Regions from separate parts of the Shewanella denitrificans OS217 genome, predicted to be linked through region 2. Evidence: predicted binding sites of a transcription regulator. Region 2 holds the regulator's gene; the other holds the start of a gene.
What was found. Region 2 encodes sigma-54, which starts transcription at its own class of promoters, with help from an activator protein. Its sites were predicted from a motif close to GTTGGCACGNNNNTNGNNT; they were not measured.
Positions count from the first base shown of each region.

Region 1: glnA (glutamate--ammonia ligase) is a predicted target of sigma-54. The motif match lies at 3,750-3,768, and genes of this name have one in related genera.

Region 1 is NC_007954.1:4,130,928-4,136,564, forward strand. Features, by position in the region: gene SDEN_RS17950 (aminotransferase class V-fold PLP-dependent enzyme) at 1-647, shown strand, start outside; gene SDEN_RS17955 (dicarboxylate/amino acid:cation symporter) at 616-1,839, opposite strand; gene glnA (glutamate--ammonia ligase) at 2,208-3,617, opposite strand; gene typA (translational GTPase TypA) at 4,252-5,637, shown strand, end outside.
Region 2 is NC_007954.1:557,206-562,842, forward strand. Features, by position in the region: gene uvrD (DNA helicase II) at 1-1,516, opposite strand, end outside; gene SDEN_RS02555 (HPr family phosphocarrier protein) at 1,574-1,849, opposite strand; gene rapZ (RNase adapter RapZ) at 1,871-2,725, opposite strand; gene ptsN (PTS IIA-like nitrogen regulatory protein PtsN) at 2,722-3,165, opposite strand; gene hpf (ribosome hibernation promoting factor) at 3,168-3,455, opposite strand; gene SDEN_RS02575 (RNA polymerase factor sigma-54) at 3,482-4,963, opposite strand; gene lptB (LPS export ABC transporter ATP-binding protein) at 5,050-5,637, opposite strand, start outside.

The sequences.
Region 1 (5,637 bases), 970 kb from region 2:
CAGGTCAGCAGGCCCCGGTGGCAGAGATAGTTGATCTCAGTAAGCAGCTAGATTGTTTAAGCTTGGTGGATGTGGCTCAGTCCGCTGGCATCATAAACCTAGATTTACAGCAGCTTGATGTTGATTTTATGATTGGCTCAGCGGTGAAATGGCTATGTGCAGGACCCGGAGCGGCCTATTTATGGGTGAACCCTAAGCATTTAACCGATTGTGAACCTGTGGATGTGGGCTGGTTTTCCCATGAGAATCCCTTCGAATTTAATATCCACGATTTTCGCTATCACCCCAGTGCATTGAGATTTTGGGGCGGCACCCCAAGCATAGCCCCCTATGCTCTAGCAGCCCACAGCATAGGCTATTTTAATCAACAGGCGCCCACTGTGCTGCAAGCCCATAATCAACACTTAGTCGATAAGCTGATCCAAGCTTTCCCTCAACAATTGAACTCCCCAACAGATACAGCTAAGCGCAGCGGCACTGTGATCCTCGATTTCAAAGACAAACAAACCCAAATACTTAATGCTTTGAAAGCCGTCAATATCGCCGTGGATGCCAGATGCCTAGGGGTTAGAGTCTCGCCCCACCTTTATAATGACCTCAAGGATATTGAGCAATTTATTGACCAGGTGACTCAATCTCTGTCTTAGTGGTGCCTCCCATGATGCGCTCAATAATTTGAGTCGCATTAAGGTCGTGCACTACGTTCACCACAGTAGAAGCCGCATCTGTGACCGCCCCTAGCACCACTAAAATAGGGATGGTTTCCAGCGGCAAGCCCAAGGTAGTAACAATAAAAATCTCTCCTAAAAAAGCGCCGCCCGGTACCCCGCCAATCACAAACGCCGACAACACGGCAATCAAGATGGTTAAGGCAAACACTTCGGGGGTGAACGCCAGCCCAAGCAGTGAATAAATAAACACGATTTTTAGGGCAGTTATCATGGCGGCGCCGCCTTTATTCAGGTTCACTAACAGCGGCAAACAAATCTCGGCAGTGGCATCATCTATGCCCATTTTTTGCGCCGCCCGCAAATTAACTGGCAAGGTGGCAAGGGAGGAGCTAGTGCCTAGAGCCGTAGCCGCAGGAGTGATGGCATGACGCCAAAAGATGCGTACACCTTGGCGACCACCGCCAAGCCATGCATAGAAACTTGAGCCAACAATCAAATACACTAAGGTGGCGAGGAAAAACAATCCTATTGCCCGCGCAAAAGTACCTAACAGTGACACATCTTGACTTGCCATAGTGGCGGCGAAATAACAGCCAAGGCCTAGGGGTGCTAACTTCATTAAGATAGACACTAGCTTCATCACCACGGTATTGAGGCTGGCCAACATACCAGAGACCCGCTCGCCATCTGTGCCGGACTGGCCGATAGCGATACCTGTGAGCACAGACATAATAATCAAGGCCAAAATATTGGATTTAGATAACAAGCCGGCAAAATCATTGGTGGTTAGCAGGTTCACGAAATCCATACTGCCTGTGCCAGTGTCAACAGCCTCATTTAGGGTCAATTGCACGCCTTGAGCGGGATCAAACACTAAAGCCAGCAAGGTGATCCCCACAGCTGGAATGGCCGCCATCATAATGGATACCGCCATAATCAAAGCTAAAATACGTCCAAGACGCTTCAAGTCTGTCATACGGGCAATGGAGGCCGTCACGCTAATCGCCACCAAGGGCACTATGATCATAAACAAAAGGTTGAGGAAGATTTGCCCTATAGGCTGCAGTGCTAACGCTTGTGTCGGCCAAACTAATCCCAGCACACTGCCCAATAGCAATGCAGCCAAGAGAATAATAGCATCATGATAGGGGGTTAATTTTTGCCACATAATCAGCCTTATAGATAAATACTAAACACCAAATAGATAAATTAACCACCAAGCTAACCACTCATGCGATGCTAAGCAAGTACTATACCCAAGTAACATCAAGATGCAGAATGCAGCGGGAATTTAACCTACTTTAGGCAAGGCGGCTATTTGCAGACCTAGTGGACTAAGTTAAAAATAGTCAACGCAGCATAAAGTTGGTTAAAACTCGCCGGGACGGAGCGCCTAGGGCACTCTGAGACTCGTATCTTAAGGTTATTTGCGTATATACACTCAGTCATAAAAAGAAAAAGCCCAGAGGCATGCTCTGGGCTTTTAATATTTGATGTCGCAAGGTCAATCATTCACCTCGCAGCAATACTTATAGCTTATAGGCTGTAGTACATCTCAAACTCTAATGGGTGAGTGGTACGGGCCACGCGCTCAGCTTCAGCAGTCTTGATGGCGATATAAGACTGGATGAAATCTTCGCTAAATACGCCGCCTTTAGTTAAGAACTCATGATCTGCCTTAAGGTTTTCAAGGGCATTTTCAAGAGATGTTGCCACTTGTGGGATTTCAGCCGCTTCTTCAGCCGGTAAGTCATACAAGTCTTTATCCATAGCTTCACCTGGATGGATCTTGTTTTGAATACCGTCAAGACCTGCCATTAATAGTGCCGCGAAACCTAAATATGGGTTTGCATGTGGATCTGGGAAACGCGCTTCGATACGACGACCCTTAGGGCTTGGTACCACAGGAATTCGGATTGACGCACTGCGGTTACGCGCAGAATACGCTAGCATCACTGGCGCTTCAAAATGTGGTACTAAACGCTTGTACGAGTTAGTGCTTGGGTTAGTAAAAGCATTCAATGCACGGGCGTGTTTAATAATACCGCCAATGTAAAATAATGCCATTTCACTTAACCCTGCATACTTGTCACCAGCGAACAGGTTAGTGCCGTCTTTAGCAAGCGACATATGCACGTGCATACCGCTACCATTGTCACCCACGATTGGTTTAGGCATAAAGGTTGCCGTCTTACCATAAGCGTGAGCCATGTTATGAACCACATACTTAAGAATTTGGATTTCATCCGCTTTCTTAGTTAGGGTGTTAAAACGTGTAGCGATTTCGTTCTGACCTGCGGTAGCCACTTCATGATGATGGGCTTCAACCACTTGACCCATTTCTTCCAGCACTAGACACATGGCTGAGCGTAAGTCTTGTGATGAATCAACAGGAGCAACTGGGAAGTAACCGCCTTTCACCATAGGACGGTGACCTGTGTTGCCATCTTCATAGCTAGTGCCTGAGTTCCACGCCGCTTCTTTCGCGTCGATTTTAACGAAACAACCCGACATATCCGTGCCAAAACGCACGTCATCAAATAAGAAGAATTCTGGCTCTGGACCAATAAAAACAGTGTCTGCGATACCGGTAGAGACTAAGTAAGCTTCAGCTTTCTTAGCGATAGAACGTGGGTCACGGTCATAACCTGTCATGGTACCAGGCTCTAAAATATCACAACGAATAAGTGCTGTGGTTTCTTCTGTGAAAGGATCTAACACGAACGTCGTTGGGTCTGGCATCAGCACCATGTCAGATTCGTTAATGCCTTTCCAGCCTGTGATAGACGAACCGTCAAACATCTTACCGTCTTCAAAAAAGTCTTCATTGACTTGATGAGAAGGAATAGAAACGTGCTGCTCTTTACCTTTAGTGTCGGTAAAACGTAAATCAACAAACTTAACTTCTAATTCTACAAGTTGCTTTAACACTGATTCAACAGACATGCTTGACTCTCCAGTAAGATAAAGGGGGTGCCTTTTTATAATTTAGGTTCATCGATGGTCAATTTAAGGTGCGCTTGCCTATGCACTCTTATGCTGCAATAAAATCATGCATCGATGAAGATATTCCACATAAAGCGATTTACATGCCAACAATATAATACATTGATATTATTGTGAATATAAAATCTACGCTATGTCTAAAAAACCAATAATCACCATAATGGTGCAGCACAACGCACCGTTATGGTGCAAGCCATACTAGTATGAACAGGCAGTTGCAGCGCCTTCGCTGCCGAAGAGCGTCAATACTTGGCCCTTGGCTAGTTTCAAAGGGCAGCTAAGCCTCAGCACTAACCGCCCCTTAATTTAGATTTCAGCTTAAGCCCGTTCTATTATTGTCATCAATATAGCGTCAAAAGAAGCAGGTGAACTCATCTCTTGAGCGAAATGGCTCAAAACTGGCCCTCTGAGCCCTAAGAAAAGCCGGTCCAGAAAGGGATTGTTTTAGCCTTGCTCAAAAATAATCCTATCCGCAATGCTCCCTGTGGAGTAGAATGGCACGCTTTTTATAGTGTCTATCATTATGCAAACACTATAAAGCCCCCTTTTTTTTTGATGGTTTAGAGGTTTATCCGTGCTAGAGAATTTACGTAACATCGCCATTATTGCCCACGTTGACCATGGTAAAACAACCTTGGTAGACAAATTGTTGGCGCAGTCAGGAACCCTTGCATCTCGTGGAGAAGCTACTGAGCGGGTTATGGATTCTAACGATCTTGAAAAAGAACGTGGTATCACCATTCTGGCAAAAAACACTGCTATTAAGTGGAATGACTACCGCATCAACATCGTTGACACCCCAGGTCACGCCGACTTCGGTGGTGAGGTAGAACGTGTTCTATCTATGGTTGACTCAGTATTGCTACTGGTTGACGCAGTTGATGGCCCAATGCCACAAACTCGCTTCGTAACTAAGAAAGCCTTTGCTCAAGGCCTTAAACCAATCGTTGTTATCAACAAGATTGACCGCCCAGGTGCGCGTCCTGATTGGGTTATTGACCAAGTATTCGACCTATTCGACAACTTAGGTGCAACTGACGAGCAGTTAGATTTCCCAATTGTATATGCATCAGCATTAAATGGTTTCGCGACGTTAGATCCAGATGTCGTTAGCGAAGACATGACTCCACTTTTCCAAACCATCGTTGAGAAAGTCTCTTTCCCTGACGCTGACGCGGAAGGTGCATTCCAGATGCAAATTTCTCAAATCGACTACAACTCATACGTGGGTGTTATCGGTATCGGTCGCATCAACCGTGGTAGCGTTAAGACCAACCAGCAAGTCACTATTATTGGCGCTGATGGCAAAACCCGTAACGGTAAAATGGGCCAAGTATTAGGTTACATGGGTCTTGACCGTCACGAAGTAGACATTGCAAACGCTGGTGACATCGTTGCGATTACAGGCCTAGGCGAGCTTAAGATTTCTGACACCATCTGTGCCGTTGGTGCCGTTGAAGCTATGCCGCCGTTAACTGTTGATGAACCAACACTGACAATGACGTTCCAAGTAAACACTTCTCCGTTCGCGGGTAAAGAAGGTAAGTATGTGACTTCACGTAACATTCTTGAGCGTTTACAAACTGAATTAGTTCACAACGTAGCACTACGTGTTGAAGAAACTGAATCTCCAGATCGTTTCCGTGTATCAGGCCGTGGTGAATTACACCTTTCAATCTTGATTGAAAACATGCGTCGTGAAGGTTACGAGTTAGCCGTATCGCGCCCAGAAGTAATTCTTAAGACTATCGACGGTGAACTTTGTGAGCCATTCGAAACGTTAACTGTTGACGTTGAAGAAGAAGATCAAGGATCTGTTATCGAGAAATTGGGTATCCGTAAAGCTGAAATGAAAGACATGCAGCTTGATGGTAAAGGTCGTGTACGTATCGACTTCATCATCCCAAGCCGTGGTTTAATCGGTTTCCAAACTGAATTCTTAACTGCTACTTCTGGTACT
Region 2 (5,637 bases):
TCCTAGATTGGGCTTTCTCGCCTTTTTCGGCTTGATACATGCTTCTAAGGCCAGAAGTATTCACTACAGTATCGACCATAGTGAACAGCTGCATTGCTTCTGTGTCGACTTTAAGGTCAACGATTAAGTCCATAAAGCCGCGCACCGCATTGGCCGCACGACCCGCTAAGACTTTCTCTTCCAACAAACGTAAACTCGCTTGCCATAGGGTGAGCTGGTGTTGTCTGGCGGTGGTGCGCATAATATCTAAGGTGCGATCACCAATCCCGCGAGTGGGGGTGTTAACGATACGCTCAAAGGCTGCATCATCATTATGATTATTGATAAGACGCATGTAACCCATGGCGTCTTTGATTTCTTGGCGTTCGAAGAAGCGCAGACCACCATAAATACGGTAAGCCATGCCCTTGTGTAAGAAAGCTTCTTCCAATACCCGAGATTGGGCATTTGAACGGTAGAGAATAGCACAATCAGTTAAGGCGCCGCCTTTTTCTTGCCAGTCTTGGATACGGCTAACGATATAACGGGCCTCGTCCATTTCATTAAAGGCACAATAAATGGAAATGGGTTCGCCGTCTTTATCTTCGGTCCACAACTTTTTGCCTAACCTGTCTGGGTTATTGGCAATTAATTCGTTGGATGCATTCAGAATATTGGCGCTAGAACGGTAATTTTGTTCCAAGCGTATGGTGCTAGAACCTGGAAAGTCTTGTAGGAACTTGTGTAGATTTTCAACCTGAGCGCCACGCCAGCCGTAGATGGACTGATCGTCATCACCCACTATCATCACATTAGCACTGTTACCTGCCAATACACGGATCCACGCATACTGAATGGCGTTAGTGTCTTGGAACTCGTCCACTAAGATGTGTTTGAAGCGTTCTTGGTAGTGCGCCAGTAAATGGGGTTTATTGAGCCACAGCTCGTGGGCACGCAAGAGGATTTCAGCAAAGTCTACTAAGCCCGCGCGATCGCAAGACTCTTGGTAAACTTTATAGATATTTAGCAGGTTTTGTTCAATGGGGAAACCGCCAGCATCGATATGCTTAGGGCGCAGTCCTTGGTCTTTCTTGCCATTGATATAGCCTTGGGCTTGACGGGGTGGATATTGTTTTTCGTCGAGGTTTAGGCTTTTTAAAATGCGCTTAAGTAAGCGAAGCTGATCGTCAGAGTCGATTATTTGAAAGCTTTGGGGCAGGTTAGCATCTTGGAAATGGGTCCGCAGTAGACGATGGGCTAGGCCATGGAAGGTACCTATCCACATGCGGCCCATGTTAGAGCCTGCCACTTTTTCAACGCGCTCGCGCATTTCTGCAGCGGCTTTATTGGTGAAGGTCACGGCTAAGATGGAGTAGGGGCTTTGCTGTTCAACCTGCATTAACCAAGCAATTCTATGGGTTAATACACGGGTTTTACCACTGCCTGCGCCAGCGAGCACTAACATGTTCGATAGTGGTGCGCCTACGGCTTCACGCTGTTCATCATTTAAGCCGTCTAGTAATCTTGATACGTCCATTAACCCTCCCAAAAATCAAGGAAGTATTATAGCAAGAGCTAGGGGAAAAAGAGAGGTTTAGCTGGCTTCATCAAATTTTGAATTGATAAGACTGCAGATGGCATCGAGTGCAGCTTGTGCATCTTTGCCTTGGGCGACGATAGTGATTTCCTTACCCATGGCGCTTTCTAGCATTAATAGCCCAAGCACACTGGCGGCGCTGGCTTGTTTATCACCCTGAAACAAACTGATTTCTGCCTCAAATTCAGATGCTAAAACAGCAAGCTTAGTGGCCGCTCTGGCATGAAGACCTAGCTTGTTGACTATGGTTATCTTGCGTTCGAGTCTAGGCATAGCGCAATTTCCCTGCTGGCATTAGGCTTTGACGTCACCTAATTCACGATGACGCGCGTTGACCACATGTTTGCCATTGGCAAAGCGTTTGGCGAGCTGATCGGCAATGTAGACAGATCTGTGCTGGCCACCCGTACAGCCTATGGCTATGGTTAAATAGCTGCGGTTATTACGCTCAAGGTGTGGCATCCAGGTTTCGAATAAGTTTTCAATCTGCCAAATTAATTTATGCACTAGGGGCTGGCGCGCTAAGAACTCTTGCACAGGGACATCGAGCCCTGTGAGTGGTCTCAGCTCGGTTTCCCAATGAGGATTTGGCAAGAAACGCACATCGAACATGAAATCGGCTTCGGTGGGCATGCCATGTTTAAAACCGAAGGATTCTATGTTGATCACCAGTTCCTTATCGACGCTGCCCAGTAAAATTTGCCTGACTTGATCGCTTAATTCATACACATTGAGTAAAGAGGTGTCTATGTGGTGATCGACCATCTTGGCGATAGGCTCAAGTAGGCGGCCCTCGAGTTTAATCGCCTCTTGCAGCGACATCTGGCTTCTCGATAGTGGGTGCAGTCTGCGGGTTTCGCTGAAGCGTTTAAGTAATACTTTGTCACTTGAATTTAAGAAGAAACTGCTGATTTCTGTTTCAGGAGGCAGTAGGGCCAGTTGCTGCTCGAGTACTTTGCCCTGCTCGGCAATATTACGCACATCGACACTGATGGCCACTAAGTCATTACTGCTCTTGAGTTGTGCCAGCAGGCTACCAATTAAAGGCAGTGGTAGGTTATCGACGCAGTAATAACCTAGGTCTTCCAATACCCTAAGGGCGACGGATTTTCCTGAGCCAGAACGCCCCGATACGATCACAAGTTTCATTGAGTTATTACCTGGTAAAGTTCGGCTGCATCTTGGGTTTTACGCAGCTGTTTTAAAATGTGTTTGTCCGATAGTTTTTCAGCCATGGCCGCTAAGGTGCTTAAATGCTGCTTACATTGATCCTCGGGTACCAATAAGGCAAATAGTAGATCAACAGGTTGCTTATCGATAGCATCGAATGCTATGGCTTCATCGCATTTGATAAATACGCCTATTGGTTGAGTGATATTGTCTAAACGGCCATGTGGTATCGCAATGCCATTCCCAATTCCTGTGCTGCCCATTTTTTCTCTGGCCACTAGGCTTTCGAAAACTGCTTGCGCAGAGAGGGGTGGGTACTGGGCAGCGACAAGTTCGCTGATGAGTTCCAGTACCTTTTTCTTACTGCCCGGTGTGGCACAGGTGGTGCATTCCGGCTGCAGTATGCTACAAAGTTCCATTGTTAGTGTTTTGTTAACTTCTCTTTGTGTTTAATGACCTGGCGATCGAGTTTATCGATCAGGATGTCTATGGCAGCGTACATGTCGGCATGCTCTGATGTTGCGAACACTTCTGTACCACTTAAGCTAATTCTTGCTTCAGCAATTTGCTGTAATTTCTCAACATTTAGCACCACATGGACATTATTGATCTGATCGTAGTGGCGTTCAAGTTTAGAAAATTTGCCGCTAATGTATTCGCGCAGTGATTCGGTTATCTCTATATGGTGCCCAGTTACATTGATCTGCATTACACATCCTCCAATAGCCTAGTAGGTTATAAACTCTTACGTTGGTTTGAGGGGGGGATGAGCATTGCTTCACGATATTTTGCTATCGTACGACGGGCAACATTAATCCCCTGTTCCGCCAGAAGTTGAGCCATTTTGCTATCGCTTAATGGCTTTTTCTGGTTTTCTGCGGCAACCAGCTTTTTAATGAAAGCGCGGATTGCGGTAGATGAGCATTCACCCCCATCATCGGTACTCACATGGCTTGAAAAGAAGTACTTGAGTTCAAACAAGCCTTTGGGGGTGTGCATGTATTTTTGGGTGGTAACACGAGAAATGGTCGACTCATGCATCTCAACGGCTTCTGCTATGTCATTGAGAACCATAGGTTTCATTGCTTCTTCACCAAACTCGAAGAACCCTTGTTGATATTGAACTATGCAATTAGCCACTTTGAGCAAGGTATCGTTACGGCTCTCTAAGCTTTTAATAAACCATTTGGCCTCTTGCAAATTACCACGAATAAATTGGCTATCGACTTGGCTCTTGCTGCTGCGAGCCATAGCGGCATACTGCTGATTCACGCTGATTTTTGGCATACAATCGGGATTGAGCTCAACCATCCAGCGGCCATTCTTCTTGAGTACAGTCACATCAGGGATCACGTATTCATCTTCATTATGGGCCACAATAAGCCCAGGCCTTGGATTTAAGGATTGGATTAAGGCGATGGCGTCCCTGAGTTCGTCTTCTTTAAGGCGAGTTTTACGCATTAACAATCTAAAATCGCGGCCTGCGATCAAGTCTAAATACTCATCGATGAGCATACGTGCATTGTTTAAATGAGGCACGTCGGCGGCATATTGGGCCAACTGGATCAACAAACACTCCCGCAGGTCTCTCGCGGCTATGCCCACAGGGTCGAAATGCTGTACTCGTTTTAATACGGCTTCGACTTCATCCAGTTCAACATCGCTGTTGCCCATGGCTTCGAGAATATCTTGGGTGGACTGAGTGAGATAACCGCGCTCATCGATGGCATCTATGATGGCGGTGGCGATGGCCCGATCGGTTTCAGAGAAGGGGGTGAGATTTTTTTGCCACTCTAGATGCTCGTATAAGCCTTCGGTGGTTTCCCCTTGAAAGGGCATATCATCGAAACTGCCACCACTGGCTGAACCTGAATTGGGCGCTGCGGTGAAGACTTCATCCCAGGTGGTATCCATGGGTAACTCATCGGGCATGGATTCCTTGGTTAAGGATTCTGCTGTGTCCACAGAGGAGGTGTCTTTCTCGACGCTGACTTGGCTATTGTCGCTGAAATCGGTATCACCTTGGATGTCATCTTTTTTAGGGGGTTTTTCTTGTGAGAACTCGTCTTCTAGTTCCAATAAGGGATTGGACTCAAGGGCTTGTTGAATTTCTTGCTGTAGCTCCAATGAAGAAAGTTGCAGCAGGCGAATCGCCTGTTGCAGCTGAGGGGTCATAGTCAGATGTTGACCCATTTTAAGTTGGAGTGACGCTTTCATTTACCGCATATCCCTAGTGTCTATTCCATGAGTGCGACAGATCTTGGTGGAGCATTATCTGTGCCCCTGAACGTCATTTTAATTAACTATAGCTTGAATTGTTCGCCTAAGTACACTGCCCGAACCTGCTGATTATCTAAGATTTCAGCAGGTGTGCCTTCGGCAATCAAATTGCCGTGGCTGACGATATAAGCGCGTTCGCAAACATCCAAGGTTTCCCTGACATTATGATCGGTAATCAATACGCCAAGGCCGCGACTCTTGAGCTGTTGGATTATTTTTTTTATATCTATAACTGAGATAGGGTCAACACCAGCGAAAGGCTCATCCAGAAGAATAAACTGGGGATCGGCGGCTAGTGCGCGGGCTATCTCAACCCGGCGACGTTCACCACCAGATAATGACATGCCTTGGCTGTCACGAATATGGGTAATGTGAAATTCTTCTAACAAATGCTCGAGTTGCTCCTCACGCTCGTCGTTTGATAACGACTTACGGGTCTGCAATACGGCCATGATGTTGTCTCTGACCGTGAGCTTGCGAAAAATACTGGCCTCTTGGGGCAAGTAACCTATGCCTTTACGGGCACGCAAATGCATGGGATCGCCGGTGAGATCGTCATCATCAATCAGAATGCGGCCCTTGTCGCTCTTAACTAAACCCACCACCATATA